4 regions of the Paenibacillus sp. MMO-177 genome follow, and region 4 is predicted to be linked to each of the others. Evidence: riboswitches for the same ligand, from Rfam matches in the RefSeq annotation. Region 4 holds a riboswitch; each other region holds the start of a gene.
The links. Region 4 has a riboswitch for cyclic di-AMP ahead of WFK81_RS28700 (ubiquitin-like domain-containing protein). Riboswitches for the same ligand answer to the same signal wherever they lie in the genome.
Positions count from the first base shown of each region.

Region 1: another riboswitch for cyclic di-AMP. It lies ahead of WFK81_RS20700 (C40 family peptidase); the one in region 4 lies ahead of WFK81_RS28700 (ubiquitin-like domain-containing protein).
Region 2: another riboswitch for cyclic di-AMP. It lies ahead of WFK81_RS16790 (hypothetical protein); the one in region 4 lies ahead of WFK81_RS28700 (ubiquitin-like domain-containing protein).
Region 3: another riboswitch for cyclic di-AMP. It lies ahead of WFK81_RS29590 (C40 family peptidase); the one in region 4 lies ahead of WFK81_RS28700 (ubiquitin-like domain-containing protein).

Region 1 is NZ_JBBCUR010000006.1:381-4,976, forward strand. It holds partial or broken gene WFK81_RS20685 (M23 family metallopeptidase) at 1-477, shown strand, start outside; gene WFK81_RS20690 (SHOCT domain-containing protein) at 584-817, shown strand; gene WFK81_RS20695 (F510_1955 family glycosylhydrolase) at 839-1,762, shown strand; cyclic di-AMP (ydaO/yuaA leader) riboswitch at 1,869-2,006, shown strand; gene WFK81_RS20700 (C40 family peptidase) at 2,010-2,480, shown strand; gene WFK81_RS20705 (IS1182 family transposase) at 2,614-4,101, shown strand; gene WFK81_RS20710 (C39 family peptidase) at 4,281-4,596, opposite strand, start outside.
Region 2 is NZ_JBBCUR010000004.1:276,735-281,330, reverse strand. It holds gene kdpA (potassium-transporting ATPase subunit KdpA) at 1-1,283, opposite strand, end outside; gene kdpF (K(+)-transporting ATPase subunit F) at 1,317-1,394, opposite strand; gene WFK81_RS16790 (hypothetical protein) at 1,556-1,960, opposite strand; cyclic di-AMP (ydaO/yuaA leader) riboswitch at 2,080-2,264, opposite strand; cyclic di-AMP (ydaO/yuaA leader) riboswitch at 2,382-2,577, opposite strand; gene rlmN (23S rRNA (adenine(2503)-C(2))-methyltransferase RlmN) at 3,469-4,539, shown strand.
Region 3 is NZ_JBBCUR010000018.1:30,231-34,826, reverse strand. It holds gene WFK81_RS29595 (MFS transporter) at 1-1,015, shown strand, start outside; gene WFK81_RS29590 (C40 family peptidase) at 1,130-1,594, opposite strand; cyclic di-AMP (ydaO/yuaA leader) riboswitch at 1,600-1,756, opposite strand; gene WFK81_RS29585 (hypothetical protein) at 2,067-2,888, opposite strand; gene WFK81_RS29580 (M1 family metallopeptidase) at 3,040-4,596, opposite strand, start outside.
Region 4 is NZ_JBBCUR010000016.1:9,191-13,786, reverse strand. It holds gene rsmA (16S rRNA (adenine(1518)-N(6)/adenine(1519)-N(6))-dimethyltransferase RsmA) at 1-210, opposite strand, end outside; gene rnmV (ribonuclease M5) at 216-761, opposite strand; gene WFK81_RS28700 (ubiquitin-like domain-containing protein) at 917-2,050, opposite strand; cyclic di-AMP (ydaO/yuaA leader) riboswitch at 2,295-2,504, opposite strand; gene WFK81_RS28695 (TatD family hydrolase) at 2,688-3,461, opposite strand; gene WFK81_RS28690 (HD domain-containing protein) at 3,492-4,596, opposite strand, start outside.

The sequences.
Region 1 (4,596 bases), on a different contig from region 4:
AAAACGCTGGAAGAGCAAGCATTAAAAGAAAGTGAGCATGAGGAGCATCAAACCAACAGCGATAGTTCACCTTCTAAGGGAACCGGGCTTATTTGGCCATTCGCTAAAACCTATCCCATTACATCTCCGTTTGGAGGCCGGGAAGATCCGATAACTGGGGAGAAGGACACTTTTCATAAGGGGATTGATATTGGGGCGCCAGGAGGAACGGCAATATTGGCTGCCCAATCAGGTACGGTCTTGTTGGCAAGATGGACAAGCGGATATGGAAATACGGTTATCATCGATCATGGAAATGGTATGTGGACGCTGTATGCCCATATTCGTATGAACGGAATAAAAGTGGAGGAAGAAGAAAAAGTTAATAGAGGCCAGAAAATAGCCGAAGTAGGCTCGACAGGGAATTCAACTGGTAATCATCTTCATTTTGAAGTCAGGATCAATGAAGAAGTTCAAAATCCAATGGATTATTTATAAGCATACGTTGTCATAACATTTTTATTTCCTACACATTATCATCAAATGTGAATTGTATCATGGAATAGAAATCGACAATGATATCGAAGAGAGGAGCTGATTTGTCATGATGATGGATAATATGACAGGAAATTCATCTATGATGCAAATGTGTATCATAATGGCTATTGCAGGGATCGTGTCTATTCTAATACTTGGTTTAACCATTTTTTTCGTCATTCGTTCATTGCAAAAGGGTAAAGTGAAAGACCATCCCCGGATGATCTTAGGCGAGCGTTACGTTAATGGCGAAATCAATCAAGATGAATACTTTGAAAAATTGAAGTGGTTGGACAAATAATCGGGTAGAGAGGAACAGTTAATGAAAAAGAAAGGTTCGGCCATCATGCCGAAAACATGGTGGGCAGGAGGACTACTCTTAGGATTTTTGGGTGCTGCATTTATCCAATTAGTAGTGTTACCGTCTAAAAAAGAAAATGCAAAAATCACTCATATTCATGGATTAGGTTTCACGAACGACGGAACTCAGCTGTTAATTCCCGCACATGACGGAATTATGGCCTATAGAAATGATCGCTGGAACCCCTTTGAAGGGGACAAGCATGATTATATGGGATTTAATCTTGTTGACGTCGGATTTTATAGCAGCGGTCATCCTGCATTAAGGTCCGACCTGGTTAATCCTCTTGGAATTGTGAAAGTTACTAATGACGGAAAAACGATTATCCCATTGGATTTACAGGGTGTCAGGGATTTTCATGGGATGGCAGCAGGGTATAAAACGCACGCCATTTATGTCTATAATCCGGAAGCCAATGCAAGGTTAAGTACATCGGGCGTATACGTAACATTAGATGACGCGAAAACGTGGAAAAAGAGCGAGTTAAATGGATTGGACGGACAAATGACCGCAATAGCCGCTCATCCTTCAGACCCCCAAACGGTTGCCATCGGAACAAGCAACGGTGTTTTCTTGTCGAGCGATTATGGCGATCAATTTAAGAAGCTAGCTCTTGAGGAAGAAGTGACTGCCGTAGCATTTGGAAAAAACGGCGATTTATTTATCGGAGGAAAGAAATTATTGTGGCAAATAAATGAAGAAATAAGATCGCTTATTACACCTGCCCTTGACCCGAATGATTTCATTACTTTCATCGCCCAAAACCCGCAAATTGAAAACGAAATAGCATTTTCCACATCTGAACGAAACGTTTTCTTAAGTCGGGATAAAGGAATAAGCTGGATCAAAATAGCGGTTAAAGGAATCGGTATAAAAAACAAGTAAATATATTATATTCATTTATTCTTTGTCGAATATGAGATTATTCTAATAGAAAATAAGAAGGAATTGGATAGAAAAAAGAGAAATAAATAAACCGAAATAAAAAACAAAACGAAATTTGCCGAATTCCTCTTAAAAAATGGAAACGGGGGATCCACTCTCGGGTGAATTAATCTGCACTTAAGGATTATAGGGAAACCTTCTTCCGAACCCTTAGCTAACCTCGTAGGCATCGAAGGGAGAAACTGTTTTGAAGAAAGTTATTGCTTCACTTGTATTGGGTACTATGTGTTTTGCTTTTTCTGGAAGTGCGTTTGCAAACGGAATGGATATCAAACATGCCGTTGATCAGGTCGTTGGAACTCCTTATAAATGGGGGGGGACAACAACAAACGGCTTTGACTGTTCAGGATTCATCTTATACATATTCAATAAATATGATGTAGATCTTCCACGGACATCCAAGGCACAGGCGCAAGAGGGAATAAAAGTTGCAAAAGAGAATTTAAAACCTGGCGATCTCGTGTTCTTTAACACAGATGGAAAGGGCATATCTCATGCCGGCATATATATCGGTAATGAACAATTCGCTCATTCTTCCAGCAGCAAAGGGGTAAGAATTAGTAGCCTCTCCGAGGACTATTATGAAAAACGGTATGTGACAGCTCGGCGTGTCGTAACAGAAGAAGTTTATGGGGAAATGACAACGAAAAACCATTAAAAAACCGAAAGAAACAAGTCCGTTTACGAGAGCCCTGCAAAACGAATACAGTTTCTGTAAAAGACAACCCAGTACCGCGCCGGTACTGGGTTTGTTGTATACTAGAAAAAAAGGAAAAAGCGAGTGACCATTTTTGTTGAATGCAGCCAAACAATTAACCGCATCGTTTCATGCGGAACTATATAATCTTGTTCCTGAAGACCATCTACTGCGGAAGATCCATGCATTAGTGGATTTCAGTTTCATCCACGAACTGGTGGAGCAATCTTACTGTAAATATTATGGCAGACCTGCCAATGAGCCCGAGATGCTTTTTCGCTTGTTGTTTCTGCAAATTCTGTACAACCTCTCCGATGAGCGTGTCGTACAGGAAGCGCAGGTAAACTTGGCTTACAAGTGGTTTCTCGGCGTGAATCCAGAAGATGCCGTACCAGATGCTTCGCAGTTATCACGGTTTCGAAACCATCGGCTCGGAGCGAGCCAAGTAGAAGACGTACTGAAACATGTGGTCGGTCAATGTATCGACCAAGGTTTGGTCAAAAGTAATGCCATTATTCTGGATGCTACACATACGCTGGCCGGCAGTCAGAAACAACGGCCTTTGGACGTTTTGCGAGATGCAGCAAAACGTTTGTTTCGTGTGGTCACCAAGCGTCACCCTAAATTAGAAAAGAAACTGCCTCAACTGCCAAAAGTTAAAAGCGACCAGGAAGATGCGGAACGAATTCTGCTGATCTATCTTGCCACATTAGGAGAAACCATTGAAAATCTTCTGCCTGACCATGAAGGCGCAGTAACGGAAAAGCTGGAAATTGCAAAACAAATCGTTGAAGATGAACGCTTGTTATCAAGCAAAGGTGTTTTATCGGCTATCGATCCGGATGCACGCTTCGGTTGGAAGAGCAGCACAAAGTCATTCTTCGGTTACAAAGAACATATCGCCATAACGGAAGAAGAAATCATTACCGCCTTGGAAGTCACACCAGGAAGCACAGACGATGGTAAACAACTACCTGTTCTGCTCGAACAAGCTAAAGCCAATGGAATTGACGTAGTAGAAATCATTGCAGACAAAGCATATTCCGGGAAAGACAATTTAGAGATAATGAAGACGGAAACCATTTCGCCGGTGGTTCCCCTTCATCCTGTTGTTCACGGTGGTGGTGAACGTCAGGAAGGGTTTGAATATAACAAGGATGCCGACTTTGTTGTTTGTCCTGCAGGTGAACACAGCACACGAAGGGCCATTCAGGGTAGCAAGAAAGACGGACGCAGTCGTTCGATGGTCTATTATTTTGACATTGAGAAATGTAAAACTTGTCCTCTGCAAGATGGCTGCTACCAGCCAGGAGCTAAAAGCAAGTCTTACTCCATACGAATAATAGCCGAACACTATAAAGAGCAGATTGAATTTGAGCTTACCGATACGTTCAAAGAAAGAATCCGGCGCAGACCGATCATAGAACATAAAAATGCGGAGATGAAAAGGTTCCACGGTATGGCTACAGCTAAATACCGAGGCTTATTTCGCATGCGAATACAAGCTTATCTCACCGCTTTCGTTGTAAACGTAAAGCGGATGGTGAAACTAAAAGAACAAAAACAGCTCGCCCTCAGATGAGGAACGAGCTGTTTTTGTGTGTGATTGAAATACATTTCCCAATTTCGAGTCCACTCTTATACAAAAGCAAGGCTTTTGCAGGGCTCTCGTTTACGGGGCTTGTTTCTTTTACTAATTGGCGAAGGAAAGGATAATAGAGGCCGTGTGAGTATTATCCTCTTATGCCCAACAAACCATTCTCAATTACCATAAGAAATGGCCTGCTTGCCCAAGGCTGTCCAACCTAACAAAAAAATATGTTTATTCACTTTTACTTGTTTCTTACCGCTGAGCGGGTCGTTTAGATAAACGTGATCTTTATCATAGCCAACCAGTAATACGCTATGTTCTTTAAAAGTAGCTTTAATCGTTCCAGCCGGAGAACTCCACGATTTCCAGTCATTTTCCGCTGGTGCACTATAGTTAACTGTGGTCCAAACTACGACCGGGTAGCCGGCTGAAAGCTTCTGTTCCAATTCATCCAAGGAAGTACCGCTTAAATCGACAGCTGTATCG
Region 2 (4,596 bases), on a different contig from region 4:
ATGATAAACGGATGAACGAGAATCGCAATCGCGATCAGCTTCATTTCCTTGGGCTCGATTTTCCGCCCGAGTAACTCCGGTGTCCGACCGACCATTAGTCCCGCGATAAAGACGGCAAGAATCGCATACATCAGCATATTGACGAGGCCAACGCCTTTGCCGCCGAACACGACGTTCAGCATCATCTCCGCCAACGGGACAAGACCGCCGATTGGCGTCAGCGTATCGTGCATGTTATTAACCGAACCGGTTGTCGCAGCGGTCGTAACCGCCGTGAAGAGGGCGGACTGGGCAATGCCGAACCGGACTTCCTTGCCTTCCATGCTGCCTTGCGAGGCATCTGCGCCAAGGTTGTTCAGTTCCGGATTGCCATGCAGCTCAGCCGTGTAAACCGTCGCAAGGAATACCAGGAACAGCGACATCATGGCGCCAAACACAACCCAGCCCTGCTTGCGGTTGCCCGCGAAACGGCCGTATACATAGGGAAGGCTGGCAGGCAGCGCCCACATGGACAAAATCTCGATGACGTTCGTCAGCGGGCTTGGATTCTCGAACGGATGCGCCGAATTGGCACCCATAAAGCCGCCGCCGTTCGTGCCCAAATGCTTAATCGATTCAAGGGAAGCAACCGGCCCGATAGCGATGGTTTGCGTTGCTCCTTCCAGCGTTGTTGCCGTTACGTTAGGCTGCAGCGTCTGCGGCACGTGAAGCGCCACAAGCACCAGCGTAATAAGCGTTGCGAGCGGCAGGAAAATCCGCGTATGGGATTTCACGAAGTCGGTGAAGAAGTTGCCGATTGTGCTGCCCCTGCTCGTCAAGCCGCGGATAAAAGCAATCGCAACCGAGAAGCCGGTAGCCGCCGAAGTGAACATCATCATCATAATGACGGCCATCTGCGAGAAATAGGACAGCCCGGTCTCGCCGCTGTAATGCTGCAGGTTCGTATTCGTAATAAAGCTGATAACGGTATTGAACGACAGCGTTTCTTCCATAGCGCCAATGCGGTTGGGGTTGCCCGGAAGGCCGCCCTGCAAGCGCAGAATAAAATAACTAATCGCGACTAGCACGATATTCGTGAGCAGAAAGCTCAGCGCGTATTTTTTCCAGGTCATGCTCTCGCGCGATTTCAGCCCGATTACTTTATAAATGAACCGTTCGATGCCGCCGAATAAGCGGTCAGTCCGATTCGGTTGATCCGAGTACACATGGTATACGTAGGTTCCGAGCGGTTTGACGAGCAGTACGAGCACGCCAATCACGATAATGAGCTGTAAAATATCCATTGCCATTGCGGCCTCCCAGCGATCGATAAGGTTTTAGAATTTCTCCGGATTAATCAGGGCATAAATTAAGTAAAGAAAGAGAAACAAAGCCAGCGTTAACGCTACGATCATCGCTTTTCCTCCTCTTGAATAGCCCGGTCGCACCAATGCATAAAGCCGGCGAAAAGTACAAATATCGCTGCCAGAAGCAGCGCCATATAAATATCCTGCATCGAGTATTCCTCCTAAAAGAATGACCGCATGGCCTGTTTAGGCTCCATTTGGGATAATTCCTAACTGGTGAGGTCGTTTGTGATGAGAAAAGACGTTTCCGTCTGCCCGGAGTGCACCACGTAATTCGCGCCCATCCCCTTGTAAATCAACCGGGGATTCGTACTTTCGGTAATGACGCAGATCGACTTAGAAGTCCAGCTGCGGCAAATCTGAATATAACGGCAGCACAGATTCAGGCTTCTCTCGAATAAAAAGATCCGGCCGACCGGCAGCTCCGGTACCCGCCAGGTTGCTTCATCAATCGTGTTGACAACGATTACGATGCTTACTCCCAGCCCCAGCATCCTATCGTATTCGGTCTTGTTGTTCACAATGGCTGCAAAAGGGATATGCCGTCGCTGCAGCTGTTTAATAAAGTCCTCGCCCTGCGCGTTGGGGGCGGAGACGAGTATATAATCGTCCATGGTTTAGGCTCCTCTTCTGATTGGAGGAATCAACGACAACAAAAAGCCGCGGAAGAGGGACTCTTCACGCGGCTTATAAGCGCAGCAGAAAATAAACCGCGCCTAAATTCACGATCATCGTTGCCTCTCTTGGTACGCTGACGAAGTTAGCTGACGGATTCGGGCGTAAGAGTCGCCCTACGCCGACGAGCTCAGATGGTACTGAGTCGGCGATTCACCCCGAGGACAAGCTAGCTGTGTTGAACAGCCGGCTGTCCGATTGGTTCCCCCGTTCCCCGCGAAGGGGATTAAGCGATAAAGACAGTTGATTTTGATTAATAATCGGCATGAGAAAAAGCCGCAGAGGAAAGTTCCCCGCGGCCTTGAAAAGGTCACAAGATCACATCATCCTCTCTACTTGGAAAATGCCCTGCCTAATGGGCAGTCGCATTTTCATCGCTTACGAGGTTAGCTGACGGATTCGGACGGTGAGAGTCGCCCTACCGGTTCAGGCCGCGCGCAGCCTTTTCCCGGATTCACCCCGGATAAGCAAGCCGCCCCGGCTCTCACACCGTTGCGATGCTGCTTATCGATTGGTTCCCCCGTTTCCCTTAACGGAAACTCAGCAATTGATACTTTTGCTGAATCGTATATTACGCCTGACGGCCGAAGATGTAAATGAACGATGGAGGCGGCATATTGTCTAATTCTGACAAGGAGTTTGGTTAGAGCGTTTACATTTGGAAGGGACTCCATCATGCTCCTTCTTGGACTCTATATCTCGCGAATACTGCAATTCGATGTGAAATTTAGGTATATGCCAAGCCCAAATTGGTTTGTCCGAGGTCGCCATTGCGTGCCGGGCACGAAGCCGTGGGCTGAAAAGAGCCAAATAAGACGGAAAAACCGTCTTACAGCGGCTGGAGGGCGGGCCGCGGGTTAGAAAGAGCCAAATAAGACGGAAAAACCGTCTTACAGCGGCTGGAGGGCGGGCCGCGGGTTAGAAAGAGCTAAATAAGACGGAAAAACCGTCTTACAGCGGCTGGAGGGCGGGCCGCGGGTTAGAAAGAGCCAAATAAGACGGAAAAACCGTCTTACAACGGCTGGAGGGCGGGCCGCGGGTTAGAAAGAGCCAAATAAGACGGAAAAACCGTCTTACAACGGCTGGAGGGCGGCGCCGCGTGCTAGAAAGAGCCAAATAAGACGGAAAAACCGTCTTACAGCGGCTGGAGGGCGGGCCGCGGGTTAGAAAGAGCTAAATAAGACGGAAAAACCGTCTTACAGCGGTTGGACGTGGGGTAGGAAGCAGGAGCGATAAGTGCGTGTTAAGTGCGAGGAGTGAAATAAGAGGGCGGAATGAGCGTATACTGGAACGATTGGACTTTTCATTAGAATACTCCGAAGCGAAACGCGCCTCCTGCCAAAGGCGGCGAATCGTTTCACCTTGGCCCCTTGTTTTCATCAGCTAATTTTGGGACAATAGGAACAGTATGCGGTTTTGGCCGCGTTTCACGAAAAGAGGAAAAACGATGAGTACACCATCCATATATGGATTTACATTAGATCAATTAACGGCATGGCTGGGCGAGCGCGGGCATAAAAAGTTCCGGGCGGCTCAGGTGTGGGAATATTTGTACCGGAAGCGGGTTACAAACTTTGCGGATATGACGGAGGTTCATCCGGACTTGGTGAAGCTGCTGGAGGAGAACTTTGCGATCCAGACGCTGGTCGAGCATACGAAGCAGGTGTCGAAGGACGGCACGGTCAAGCTGCTGCTCAAGCTGGATGACGGCAACCTGATCGAGACGGTAATGATGCGTCATAAGTTCGGCCTGTCGGTCTGCGTAACCACGCAGGTTGGCTGCAATATCGGCTGCAGCTTCTGCGCGAGCGGCCTGCTCAAGAAGAGCAGAGATCTGACAAGCGGCGAGATTGTCGAGCAGATTATGAAGATTCAGCTCCATCTTGATGAAGCGGGTCAAGGCGAGAAGGTCAGTCATATCGTTGTCATGGGGATCGGCGAGCCGTTCGATAACTTTACGAACCTGAACGACTTCCTCACGACGGTGAAGGATCATAAAGGCTTGGCTATCGGACCGCGCCATATTACGGTATCGACAAGCGGCCTCGCGGACAAAATCAGAGAGTTTGCCGACAAGGATCAAGGGGTTAACCTTGCCGTATCGCTGCATGCGCCTAATAATGAGCTGCGGACGCGGATTATGAAGATCAACCGCGCGATTCCGATCGAGAAGCTGATGGATGCGATCGATTATTATCTGGAGCGGACGAACCGCCGCATTACGCTGGAGTATATTCTGCTCAAGGACGTCAACGACCGGCCGGAGCATGCGCTTGAGCTTGCGGAGCTGGTGGGCGACCGCCGCCGTTCTCTCGTGAACGTGAACCTTATTCCTTACAATCCGGTTGACGAGCATAGCCAATACCAGCGCAGCGAGAACGACTCCATCAAAGGCTTCTACGATACGCTGAAAAAACAAGGCGTAAGCGTCAGCGTCCGCCTCGAGCATGGTGCCGACATCGACGCGGCTTGCGGCCAGCTGCGCAGCAAGCAGATGAATAAGGAAAAAGCCGGATAACAATCGGCACAACCAAACGGGTGTCCCATAAGTCAGAATCTTTGAAGAAGAGCCAGC
Region 3 (4,596 bases), on a different contig from region 4:
AGGGGGAGTGCTTCTCTCGCTTGGTCTTCTGACGCTTGGCGAAGCGGCTTACAGCCTGACTCCCCATTCCTGGGGGCTGATGCTGTTTATCGCCTTGTTCGCCGGCTTTGGCTTTGGCATGACCGAATCGGTTATCGGAGCCATGGTCATTGATCTGGCGGAAGAGAACGGCAAGGCCAATGCGATGACCAAGCTGGAGACGTTCTTTGGAATCGGGGCCTTCCTGATGCCAACGATGGCTAGCCTATTGATCAGGTATGGGGTTTGGCAATTATCCTTCCCGATTTTATCGGCGCTTGCCGGCATTACCTTTATATTATGGATGACGATATCGTTCGGGCCAATCGATGACAAGATTGGTTTTCATGCCAGAGGCAAGAAGTCGGCGGCGGAGAGGGAAGCGGACGAACCGCGTCCAAAAGGATGGTTCGGCTATAAGAGAGCTTCGATTCCGTTCCTGCTTCTGTCGGCTTTATTTTTCGTCATTTACGTTGGCGTGGAAATGAGCTTCTCCAATTATTTGCCTTCGATTATGATCGAACGCTCCGGCATGACGGAAGCGAATGCCCCTTCCTCGCTAAGCCTGTTCTGGGGCACGATGATCCTCGGGCGTCTGTTCGCCGGACGGATCGCGGATCGCGTCGGATACATCCGCTATCTGTTTGTTGCGATTGCCGGAGCCTGCGTCGTTATTCTCGCGATGGGGGCCATTGGGCAGTTAAGCGGAATGATGGTTCTTGTCGGACTAAGCGGTTTGTTCTTCTCCGGCGTATTCGGGATTGCTCTTGTATTCGCGAACGGGCTCATTCCGGGCATGACGGAGCGGACAACCAGCCTGCTTGTCGCTTGCGGAGGAGTGGGCGGGGCGATCTTCCCGAAATTGACGGGATGGATGATGGACAGCTATGGCGCGGACCGAACGGTCTGGATTCTTGGCGTTTTTCTCATTGCGATGTTTGTCGTATTGCTTGCGATGCTGGCACTCGGCCGGAAGCAGCAGACGTCGGCTGCCTGACTAGAATAGCAGGAAAGAATAAAGCCGCATGCGGTTTGTCCGGTGGGACAAGCTGCATGCGGCTTTATTGCAGGAATCCTGTCAATCCGCCCCGATGGAAGCGGCTGCCGGATTCTATTCGTCGGCATATTTATCAAAAGTGCTAGGGTCCATGACACGTCGAGCGGTCACATACCGGTTGACATAATAAGAGTCACTAAGGTTGCTTATCGTAACGCCCTTGCTGGACGATGCATGAGCAAACTTGCCGTCTCCTACATAAATGCCGACATGAGATACACCACGACCGTTCGTGTTGAAGAACACGAGATCTCCGGCCACTAGATCGCTTTTTGCGATCTTCTTACCTGTTTCAGATTGCGAAGTGGAAGTGCGAGGAAGATCGATGCCCATTTTGTCGAAAACGTAAGAAGTAAATCCGGAGCAGTCGAATCCTTTCGTGGATGCTCCACCTGCAACGTACGGCGTGCCAATCAAATCGCTGACAATGCCGTCCATTTTGGAGTCTGCGAAAACGCTTCCGGCCTGAAAAGCCAGCATTAACGCAAGTCCAAGAAGTAGTGCTGTAACCTTTTTCAAAACGGTAAAGCTCCTTCCAATGCCGACGAGGTTAGCTGTGGGGTTCGGTTGAAGGATCCCTATGACTTCTCGGGCGCCGATACAATCTTTCGGACGTCGAAGTCAATTCACCCAAAGGTGGTTCCCCCGTTTCCAGTACAAGGAATTAGGCAGTTTGTTTTATGTACTTGGTAACTATTCGGTAATTTTCGTTTATCTCCTCCCCAAAGTGGCAAATTCTAATAATTCTCATGCAACCTTTTGACTAATCAAAGCGGAAAAGCTTGTATCCTGCGGTTAATAGTCTTCATGTAGGGCGCGCAGACTAGCAGAGAAGCACTATAAAGATTTACTAACTCTTTACTATGTGGTTTTGCTAGCCGATATGTTGATTTATTTGGAGAATGACGGACAAGCGAGCCCGAAAAAACGCGAAAAACCCGCGCCGCGACTAGGTCGCAGGGCGGGCTGCTTCTATAATTATGAGAAAATTTTAAACTTCCTTTGATCTTAAAATGTCGTATTGGGAGGCTAGAGTCCATACTTTCATCAGGGTTCGGACAAGATGATAGCTTTGGTGGACAAGGAGGGCGATAAAGCCGGCCCAGACAAGGGACAAGCTACTGACAAACAATCCGATTCCCGAGCCGATCGCCCACATGAGAAGCGATAATCCGGCAAAAGGAAGAAGATGCTTAACAGCTGTGCCCAGGGACTGGAAGATACCCCCGGCCTTCCCGCTGGTTGCTCCAAGCTGCATGGCGAGGAACAGCAGATGGAGCAGGATGCCCCATAACAGCCAGCCTCCCGCCGCGGGAAGGGTCTTTTGCAGCAAGGCTCCGATCGAGCGGCTGTGAAGCAGCGCTTCAAGACCCTTTGGCGCCAGCCACCATGCGGGAGCAAGAGTAAGAAGGGTCTCGATCCAGTAGAGAAGGGTAACCGGCTTCCATGCCCGGCGGATGCCTTGCAGAAACTGCGTTCCTCCTGCATCGGTCGCATGCTGCAGGGAGTAGAGCAGACCTGAGTTAAATAAAGGCGAGAGCAGCATTCTTGCCGCGAATAAGCCGCCAAGCAGCCACAGGTACGGAGTCAGCACATCCGTCTTCATAATTTGAAACTGCGCTTCGCTCATAAACAGCTGGACGGCTGCCTTGGAAGGGGATTGATCCGGAAACCGCCGCAGCAGCGGCGCTACAACGGAATCGATAAAGCGGTACAGGAAAAATCCCCACAGCAGCTGGTACAGGAATAGCAGGATAACGATATAAAAGTGCTTGATCGCGAGCCGCCAGCCTTGCCTCATATGATTTTTCATGGCTTATCCTCCTAAAATTGCGAAGCAATTCTTAGCTACCACATAAGAAGTTATAAGTTTCGAGAAAGCCGGAAGAACAAATTCTTATTGGCGATAAAACCTACCTCTAGACGCGGTCGCTCATCTTCGAAATTCTTCGATAGAGGTTTTCTCACCAGCCTAATATTCCGAGCAGACCCTGAATGACGTTAGAGATACCCAGACTCCAACGGGTACGCGTAACCTCAGATAGGTCAGCCTTCATATAGTCGTTGATATGCTTATTGTCCAGCACGTTTGTATGCTGAGGATCGACAGCCACCCATTGGAGCGGAGAGCTGTGGACAATTTTGTATTGAACGTGAGACTCCGTCGGATCCCAAGACTTCGGAACAATGGTGCCGTCCTTGAATTTCAGGACAACCGGAATCGGACCGTTATACCCGCCGTTGCGCTGAAGAAGGACAACCGATTCATACATCTGCTTTCCATCCTGCTCCACCGGATGGACGTTAATGGACTCCACGGATATGTCGGCCATCTGATTGCCATAGACGTATTGGTCGAAGTAATTGGTCCACTTCTGCTTGGTCACCTGTTCGACAACGCGCTGGAAGTCGGTGCTGGTCGGATGCTTGAACTTATATTTCTGGAAGTAGGTGCGCATAATCTTCTGCATCATTTTCTCGCCGACCTGTTTCTCGATGCCGATCAGCACGAGCTTCGCCCGCATGTACACATTTTCGGCATAGACGTTGTTGCTTGGATAAGCCCAAGATGGCTGCTTCAGCGGAGCGGGATCCGTCATATAGCTCGATTCCAGCGGCAGGTTAGCTTCGATGCCATATTCGCTTGCCATGACTTTATCTTCCGCGTAGGAGGTAAAGCCTTCGTCGAGCCAGGCCTCCTCGAACTCATTCGAGGCCACCATGCCATACCAGTATTGATGCCCGACCTCATGCACGACGGTTCTCTCGAGACTGTAGCCCGGATTATCCGTCTCGGCGGCGAAGGAGGTGACGAGCGTCGGATACTCCATTCCTCCGGACCCGTTAGCTCCCTTAGGAGGCACAACAACCGATAAGGTCGAATAAGGGTACTCGCCATACCATTGCCCGTATTTGGAGAGGGCGGATTTGGCGGCATGCATATACCGGTCCTTCAGATCCTCATGGGCAGGATCCAGATACAGCTTGATACGGACGCCCGGAATGCCCGGGCCGGATAACGTGTCTTCATAATAGATAAAGTCCGGGGACGCAGCCCAAGCGAAGTCATGCACGTCATCGGCGTAGAACTGATAGATCGCCCGGTTGTCCTTTTTCTCAACGGCCTTCGTCTGAAAGCCCGTCGCTGCAACGGTATAGGATTCCGGCACTTGAATGCGGACGGAATAAATGCCGAAGTCGCTGTAGAACTCCGAGTTGCCATGGTATTGATGCGTGTTCCAGCCTTCCGTCGTGCGGCCTCTTGTTCCCGCTGTCTCGTACACGGCCAGCTTAGGGAACCATTGGCCCGCCATGACATAATTGCCGGAGTAGCCCATGCGCGCGAATACTTCGGGCAGCTTTACTTCAAAGCCCATCTCGAGGGTGACCGATTTGCCTGGGGCAACCGGTTCGGGCAGCTTAAGCTTGGCCAGCGTAAAGTCATTCGGATTGTTGTCATCGGGCTGAACATAATGCAGCCGCGGAAGCAGGCTTTCCCCTTCCGTCGTCTCCAGCGTAAG
Region 4 (4,596 bases):
CTGCGTGAGTGCGCCGATGCCCGGACCAATCTCAAGAGCGCCCTTCGTCTTGTCGAGTCCGGCCGCGCTTACGATCTTGTGCAAAATATTTTGATCAATCAGGAAGTTCTGGCCCAAGCTTTTCTTAAACTGAAAGCCATACTTCGCGATAATTTCCTTCGTGCGTTTTGGCGTTGCCACCTCAATCGCCTTCATATCGTTTCCGCTCATACTGTTCACTCCTGTCCCTGTTCCATCGTACGCAGAGCCTCCGCAAACTCTTCGCGGGAGATACGGAAGCTTGTACACCGTTTGAAAAACTGCTTGCCATTCGCATATCCGATCCCTAGCAGCTTGCCCATCTGAAGACGGCGGTTTGCCGCGTCCGGATGGACGATAAGTCCCGCTTCCATCAGATCTTCCCAGGTAATATCCCCTTCGCCGGCCGCCATCTCCGTCCGAAGCTCGGAGAGCGCCTGACGGATCGCTTCAGGGCTTGCGTTCTCGATTCCGATATCGCCTTTGTACATCGCCTTCTCCTGCGGCAAAAAAGCATGCTTGCAGCCCGGCACGCGCCGCGCGACAATTTTGCGGATTCTCTCGCCCGCATGATCAGGGTCCGTAAATATAATAACGCCTCTGCGTTCCATCGCCAGCTCAATCCGGCGCAGCACTTCCTCGCCAACCGCAGAGCCGTTCGTTTCAATCGTATCCGCTTCAACGGCCCGCTTCACGGCAACCGTATCGTCTTTGCCTTCCACCACAATAATTTCCTTAATCACAAGCGAACATTCCTTTCTAAAGCAGCAACTTTCGCTCTTCTTTCGCCGTCAATGATAATGCAGCCTGCTTAGCATCTCCATGCACACAAAAAGAAGAGGCAGCGCCTCTTCTTATAATGGCATATTTAACAATGAAATACGATAGCATTAAGCCATTAGCTTGCGGTTGGCTTGGTTGGTCCAAGCACGTATACGGTATACCCTTTTTTCCGGCCGAACTTATTGGCATAGCTGGTGCTGTCAAAGTAAACGTCGATCTTGTTGCCATTGATGGCACTGCCTGTATCCTCCGCCCTGCGGAAGCCAATGCCTTCGATGTACACCCACCAGCCGATTGGAATAACATCCGGATCCACCGCGATTGTACGTCCTTCCTTCACCTTTGCGCCGGAAGCCGTAATGCCGTATCCCGGATGGCTCTCATCCTTGCCCGTAGAAGCTACTCCTGCGGAATAGGCGGTTAAAGTTACATTCTTGATAATCTTCTTTGGCTTAAACGTTACGCCGCTCTTTGTGTACGAGGCTGTGCTCACAGCTGAGAGCGTATGTACGTCCTTCTTCGAGCCGACTGCTACGACCTGACTGACCGTATGCTTCTGTACAACCTTGTCGACCAGCTTGGAGGAGACAAGAACGCCGTTCTCGTACTTTTTCTCCACGCGCTCGATAACGAGGCCATTCTTGCCGGATTGCACCAGCTTCTCCTTCCCTTTCTCGAGGGTTGGATCTTGTTTCTTCACGATCGAGAACGGCAAAGTCCGTTCAGTCTCTGCTACCTTCGTATCGACGCGGGTAACGGTAACCGTCATTGCCTTCGAAATCTGAGTATCGAGAGACGGGTTAACTCTATCTTGATCGCGAACAGGAATATTTAATTTCCCGATCGCCGCCTGTACTGTTTTCTCTGTCGTGTACACCGTCGATGTTTTGCCATCTGCTTTTACGGTAACCGGAACCGCGTATTTGATTTCGATGCGGTCTCCGTCTTTGATGGACGCATTCAGAGGATGGGATACCTCGTCATAGGGTCCAACCGTTATAGCTTGTTCATCCAGTAGGCGTTGCAGGACCCATTGTTTTGTCTTAACAACAGTTTCTTGTCCGTTCACTACTACGGATACGCTCTTATCAGCCGATCCGTACAACAACACCAAAAACATGAAAGTCATAGCGATTGAGATAATTGCACTCAGAACAATTAAACGCAAATTTTCATGCTTCCATCGCAATGCGAAAGTCATGCTGGATGATCGCTTCCCATGGGTCTCCTTAGCCTGGATCATTCCCACTTCTATCGGTCCTCCTTCATAGCCCCGCCGCCAAACTGTTACGCATGATACTATTGACGCGACTATTAAGTATATTGGCGTGACTAGCACGCTCCAGTGTTACGACCTCCCACCTCCAAGATTTACCCTGTAAAGACTATTTCCGAATACCGAAAATCGAAAATAAAAAGAAGCCTTCGACAGAGGATCTGATCGTGGCTTCCTGGGTAATCAAACATTCAGGAAAAGGTGAATACACGAGGTTGATCGCTCTCTATATTCGCTTACGAGGTTAGCTGACGGGTTCGGGCGAGAGAGCTGCCCTATCCGCGGAACGAATGCTCATGGCAATCGCCGCAAAATTCACCCCTGAAGAATTCATACGCAGCGCGATGCTTCAAAACGTCTTAACTATGCATCCGCTGTCGTTGGTTCCCCCGCTCTCCGGCTTTCGGAGATTAAGCGCAAACTGGAAATCCAATACAAAAGTTAAAGCTCTGAGAAAAATCATACATTCCTGACCACGGAATTGTAAAGATGCGTTAAAAGACGATTTTAACGAAATTTTAGGATTCTGAAGGCAAATATCGGCGATTCCGGCAAGTAAAAAGAGTTTTATCGCGGCTATAGTCTTTATTTCAGCGGTTTTAGACCGTTTTTAAACAATACCAAAACATTTTTTACCGTTTGCGCTTGTAATAACTGCGATTTCCTCCTTGGATTTTCCTGTTATTTCCGCTGCAGCCTCTGCGACTAAAGACACATAAGAGCTCTCATTCCTCTTCCCTCTAAATGGATGGGGAGACAGATACGGGGAGTCCGTTTCGATGAGAAGTCGGTCAAGCGGAACCTTCGCAAGCACCTCTTTTGGCACCCTTGCATTTTTGAAAGTGACCGGTCCGCCGAACGATATATAGAAGTTCATATCGAGGCACATTTTGGCCGTTTCCCAGCTGCCCGAGTAGCAGTGCATGACCCCTCCGACTTCAGACGCCTTTTCCTCCCGCAGAATTCGGACAATGTCCTCATGAGCATCCCGGTTATGAATGACAATCGGCTTACCCAGCTTCCGGGCAAGGCGGATTTGCTCCCGGAATACCCGGTGCTGCACATCCTTCGGAGAGGTATCCCAGTGGTAGTCAAGACCGATTTCCCCAATCGCTACGACCTTCGGATGGGAGCAAAGCGTCTCGATCCATTCCAGGTCCCCCGGCTCCATAAAAACGCTGTCTACCGGGTGCCAGCCAACCGCCGCATAAATAAAATCGTATTTTTCCGCGAGCTCCATCGTAGTTGGGATTGTCTCCCGGTTGAAGCCGATATTGATCATTAAATCGACACCGGCAGCACGCGCCCTTTCGATAACTTCGGCGCGGTCGTTGTCGAATTGCGGAGAGTCCAAGTGAGTATGTGTGTCGAATAAAGATATCATCTTAGCTGCAAGCTCCTTCTATATAAAAAGTTAAATTTTGAACAACTCCCGGACAGCCGGGCTTAGCCGGTCAGCCGCGGCAAGGAGCGGCTCAATCGGGTAATAAATATGATACTGGCCTTGATGCAGGCCGCTGATGGAACGGACAATGTCGGATTTCACCGATATTTCGCTTAAGCTGTTATCGTCGCTCAGCAGCAGGATCGGCGCTTTTTCCTCTTTCCCGCCTTTTTTCGCATCCGGGCGATAAATGTCGTAAGGCTGGTCAAACGGGAAATCGATTTCCATATGGTAATCCGGAATAAGGCCGATCGCGATGAACTCAAGGGCTGCTGCTTCCAATAAAGAATCCCCCGGATCATCAAGCGTAATGTATTTGTACAGCTGGCGATTGAGAAAACGGTCGCACAACTCGGCTAGCAGAGCGTCCTTCTCCTCGGTCCATAACGAGAAGATCGTCTGCATGTAGGCCTCGTCCAGCTTCAAATAGTCCGGCACTTTAATGCTTCCGTCCAGAAGCTTCTTAATTGGGCCCGGCATCCAAGAGAAGGTATAGCCGCTGTCGTACAGCTCCTTGGCACGGCGGGTAATTTGCCTCAATATAATTTCCGAGCTCCGGGTAACCGGATGGAAATAAATTTGCCAATACATTTGGTAACGGGACATCAAATAATGCTCAATGGCGTGCATCCCGCTTTCTTTCACGACAATCTTGCCCTGGACAGGACGCAGGACGCGCAAAATCCGCTCCAGATCAAAGTTGCCGTAGTTGACTCCTGTAAAATAGGCATCCCGCAGCAGATAGTCCATTCGATCCGCATCCATCTGGCTGGAGATCAAGCTTACAACGATCGGATTCGGGTACGTCTTGCTGATTACCGAAGCTACCTTATCCGGGAAATCCTCCGAGACGCGGCGCAGCACCTGATTGACTTCCGTATCCTCCAGCAAGATCGCACAGGTCCACTGTTCATGATGGGTATCGAATACCTGCTCCAGCGAATGGGAAAAGGGGCCGTGACCAACGTCGTGCAGGAGCGCGGCGCAGAGCGCCAGCAGCCTCTCCTCCTTCGGCCAGTCCGGGTACTCGTTGCGCTCAAACTGCGAGATGATTTTCCTCGTTATTTCATAAACC